Regions from separate parts of the Pantoea rwandensis genome, predicted to be linked through region 2. Evidence: predicted binding sites of a transcription regulator. Region 2 holds the regulator's gene; the other holds the start of a gene.

Region 1 (2,412 bases), 500 kb from region 2:
GCGTTCCTGGAACCAGTGAATACTGCGGGTGGTCAGCACAAACAGCTTCTTCAACCCCATCTGACGTGCCTGCAGCGCCACACGCTCCAGCAACAGCTCGCCGCGTGAAGAGCTGCGGTAATCGGGATGCACCGCCACGCAGGCCATTTCACCAATCTGCTCATCCGGGAAAGGATAGAGCGCGGCACAAGCGATGGTCAGATTGTCGCGCTGAATAATGGTGAATTTGTCGATCTCCATTTCCAATTGCTCGCGCGAACGACGCACCAGAATGCCTTGTTGCTCCAGCGGGCGAATCAATTCGAGAATGCCGCCAATATCGTTGATGGTGGCGCGACGAATCTGCTCGGCGGACTCCATCACAATCTGCGTACCAATACCGTCACGCGAGAACAGTTCCTGAATCAATGCGCCATCTTCCTGATAACTGATCAGGTGGCTACGACGTACGCCGCTGCGGCAGGCTTTCACCGCGCCACGCAGGAAACGCACGGTGCCCGACAGGAAATCACCATCGTTTTCCATCTCATCGATGCGCGCCTGCGCTTCGTTGGGGAACAGCTCAGAGATAATGGTGCCTTCGCGGTTGGTGACGCCTTGTTCAGAGCAGAAGCCAATCATTTTCTCGGCTTTTAGCTTGATCGCCAACTGCGTGGCCACTTCTTCGGATGTCAGGTTAAAGCTTTCACCCGTCACCGACACCGCGACTGGGCCGAGCAGCACAATGGCATCATTATCCAGCTGACGATGGATGGCTTCTTCATCAATACGACGAATACGGCCGCTGTGGCAGTAGTCCACGCCATCATCGACGCCCAGCGGCTGGGCAATAATAAAGTTACCGCTCACCACGTTGATGTGCGCGCCTTGCAGTGGGGTGTTATTCAGGCTCATCGACAGTCGCGCGGTAATGTCGAGTTGCAAACGTCCGGCGGCCTGCTTCACCAGTTCCAGTGATTGAGCATCAGTAACGCGCGTATGTTTGTGGTAAATCGGTTCCAGCTGCTGTTGCGCCATGCTGGCATCAATCTGCGGTCTGGCACCATAGACAACCACCAGGCGAATGCCGAGACTATGCAACAAGCCAATGTCGTTAACGATGTTGGAAAAGTTCTCATGCTCGATAGCTTCGCCGCCAAGCATAATGACAAAGGTCTTGTCACGGTGGGCATTTATATAGGGAACGGTATGGCGAAAACCCTGAACCAGTTCAGTACTACGTTCCTTCACGGCAAACCCTCTGTGAATGTTTATTCGTAATTTGTGTATTTTTATGCTCTTTTGCCGGCTATTGCAAGCGCCGGGCCTGACGTTACTTTACGATTTTCCTGATGCAACCCATGCTAACAGCCTGCATTATCTGGTTTTTCTGGCAAAACAACCCACGGCTTGCTAAGCAAAGTTTTCGCCTTCCTCTCGTCAATTGACGATATTTTAGACACTACACGGCAGTTGGAGCGGCATGTCTCAGGCTTTTACACGACGACGATTATTGCAGGGCGCGGGTGCGCTCATGTTATTAAGCGTAACGCGAACCGGGCTGGCGGCCAGTCAGCATATTGTGGCGGTGCGCATCTGGCCTTCGTCAACATACTCCCGCGTGACGCTGGAATCGAATGTTCCCCTCAAATACAAACAGTTCACTTTGAGCAATCCCGATCGCCTGGTGATCGACATCGATAACCTGCATATCAATCCGGTTCTGAAAGGGGTGGATAAGCAAGTGCGCGTTGACGATCCCTATATCAAACATGCGCGAGTTGGCCAGTTTGATGCCAATACGGTGCGCGTGGTGCTGGAACTGAAGCGCAACGTTGCACCGAAGATCTTCACGCTGGCACCGGTTGCGGGCATCAAACATCGCTTAGTGGTCGATCTCTATCCGAGCCAGCCCTCGCCGGAAGAGGATCCGCTACTGGCGTTACTGAACGATTACAACCAGGGCGACCTTGAGCGCGATCAGCCGGCGCAAGCGCCTTTACCGGGCAAAGCGGGGCGCGATCGTCCGATCATCATCATGATCGATCCTGGCCACGGCGGCGAAGATCCCGGCGCGCATGGCAAATACAAAACGCGTGAGAAAGACATTGTGCTGAAGATTGGTCGCTACCTGAAGGCGTTGATCGACAAAGAGCGCAACATGAAAGCGTATATGACGCGTAACGAGGATGTGTTTATCCCGCTACGCGTGCGGGTAGCGAAAGCGCGTAAACAGCGTGCCGATCTGTTTGTCTCGATTCATGCCGATGCCTTTACCAGCCGTGCGGCGCGGGGTTCGTCGGTGTTTGCGCTCTCGACCAGCGGTGCAACGTCTACGGCTGCACGGTTCCTGGCGCAGACCCAGAACGAATCAGATCTGATTGGTGGTGTAAGCATGAGCGGTGACCGCTATCTGGATCACACCATGTTCGA
Region 2 (2,412 bases):
GCACCAAAGGCAAACAGGGAAAGAAGGCTGGCGGCTGCGATGGTTGCTTTGATTTTCATGATTTTTTCTCCTCGTTGTAATCAACAACCTGCGGCAAAAAGTGGGTGAGGCGGGTCGTCGATCAATTGTCTGGCGCCGTTCAGGCGCCCGACGTTCGATGTATTCTTATTTGTACAGTTCTGCAGTCACGTGGAAGGTGTCGCCACGGTTATTCTCAATGATGCGGTAATGGCTGGCACCCTGAGCATCGGCTTTCTGCGACAGTTCCTGACGGACGTTGGTCTGATCACCGTCAACACCGCTCACGCTGATGGTTTGATTCAGCGGTTGTAGTTGCTCGGCTTGTTCGTTAGAAACCAGGCTGGCGGCACTGGCACCGAAGGACAATACGGAAGCCAGACCTACGATGGCGATAGCTAATTTGGTTTTCATGATTCACTCTCCTGAAATGGGGTTTGGCAACCTGAGAGGCAAATGCGTCTCAAACGGGTCGCCGTTCACACTGCGTCTTGTTCAGTCAACTTATTTATAAAGCTCAGCGGTGGCGTGATAGCTGTCGCCGGTATTCGCTTCGATCACACGGTAGGCTTTAGCACCTTCCTGATCGGCTTTAGCATTCAGCTGCTCATGGATATCCATCGGAGAACCGCCCACGCCGCTCACACTAATGGTGCCGGCAGGTTGCAAATTCGCTGCCTGTTGGGCATTGATAGAATCTGCTGCAAAAGCACCAAATGACAGGGCAGATAGAACACTCAGGGTTGCGATAGTAGTTTTAACGTTCATGGTATTTTTCCTCGTCTTCTGTTTTTATCTTTTTCTTTCGTGTGATTTGCATCACGAAAACAAGTATAGATCTAATAACCCATGAAATTAATATCTGGCTAATAATGTTTGGTTGTTATTCTTTATCCTTATGGCACCTTTTTAGAACTGGAAGTTATTAAAACCGGTCAATCATTAACCATTGACTGTTATTTATTCGTAAAAACAATGATCTGCATCAAATTATCTTTTCGTGCGAAAGATCATGGTTGATCCCGCTGGCTGATACGCCATAAGAAGCTATAACCACTGAGCACAATATGTAAATCAGTGTAAAATAGCGCGAATGGTTAAGCAGGGGAAAAGGTCGTACCAATATTTCGGCGGATGCAGAACCGGCAGCTATATCGATAACTTATTATTAAAAAAGGATTTTGTAACAAGCGTGGCGGGTAACGGGTCATCAGGAAGGATGTTACCGGCAGATGATCTGCCGGTTAAGACCAGGGTTTTATAGTTCCTGTTCGAATAAAACCAGTACGGCATCGTGCAGCTGTTTTACGGAGAAGCTACGTGCAGGGGTAATAAAGATGGTGTCATCCCCCGCGATAGTCCCGAGAATGCCTTCCGCTTTACCGAGTGAATCCAGCAGGCGTGCAATCAGCTGCGCAGCACCCGGGCTGGTGTGAATCACCACTAAGGCATCATTGTAATCGATATCCAGCACCAGATTCTTCAATGGGCTGGTGGTGGTCGGCACGCCCAGTTCGGCTGGCAAACAATAAACCATTTCCATTTTGGCATTGCGGGTGCGTACGGCACCAAACTTGGTCAGCATACGAGAAACTTTTGACTGATTGATGTTCTCGAAGCCGTCTTCCTGCAGCGCCTGTACGATTTCGCCCTGAGAGCTGAATTTTTCTTCTTTTAATAACGCTTTGAACGCTTTGATCAAGTCGTCTTGTTTTGATGGGTTTCGCATAAGCTACCAATAAAAGAGGGGTGCAGCAGGCAACAGGCCAGCGGCAGATAAATTATTATGCATTTAGATGAATTTTTATGCAATAAGCGTAGTGAGAGAATCGCGCTAATCAACTGCGGACAGGCATCATAGCAGAGTTTTGTGTTGCGCCAAAATCGCGGGCTGACGCGCAAAGCGAAGGTTGCAATGTTGTTATAGTATTGAAGTGGTAACAACTATATCGATGATCATTGCCGTCCATTGTCTTCTGGCTGCGATTGTATCATTCAGGCGACTTCTGAAGTGGAGATGTCTCGGGAGCCGATTGCGGCGTCATGTTATTGCGCGACAGGTTTGTCGCTATCGCCTGAGAAGTTGATTAAACTCGTAACCTGATGGATTTTCGGCATATCTCTGCCCCACCTTCATAAGGAGTTCAGGATGAAAGTTGCCGTTCTCGGTGCAGCCGGTGGTATTGGCCAGGCGCTCGCACTGCTGCTCAAGACTCAATTACCCGCAGGTTCCGCTCTCTCACTTTATGATATCGCCCCGGTCACGCCCGGGGTGGCGGTTGATCTCAGCCATATTCCTACCTCAGTGAAGGTGGAAGGGTTCAGTGGCGAAGACGCGACACCTGCGCTGCAGGGCGCCGATATTGTGCTGATTTCTGCGGGTGTGGCACGTAA

The links. The regulator ArgR, encoded in region 2, controls arginine synthesis, uptake and breakdown. The targets are predictions, from matches to a motif close to ANTGAATAAAAATACANT.
Region 1: a site for ArgR is predicted at 1,263-1,280, ahead of argA (amino-acid N-acetyltransferase). Genes of this name have one in related genera too.

What each region holds. Positions count from the first base shown of each region.
Region 1 is NZ_CP009454.1:1,459,559-1,461,970, forward strand. It holds gene argA (amino-acid N-acetyltransferase) at 1-1,230, opposite strand, end outside; gene amiC (N-acetylmuramoyl-L-alanine amidase AmiC) at 1,463-2,412, shown strand, end outside.
Region 2 is NZ_CP009454.1:961,577-963,988, forward strand. It holds gene yhcN (peroxide/acid stress response protein YhcN) at 1-59, opposite strand, end outside; gene LH22_RS04415 (YdgH/BhsA/McbA-like domain containing protein) at 166-432, opposite strand; gene yhcN (peroxide/acid stress response protein YhcN) at 523-786, opposite strand; gene argR (transcriptional regulator ArgR) at 1,277-1,747, opposite strand; gene mdh (malate dehydrogenase) at 2,168-2,412, shown strand, end outside.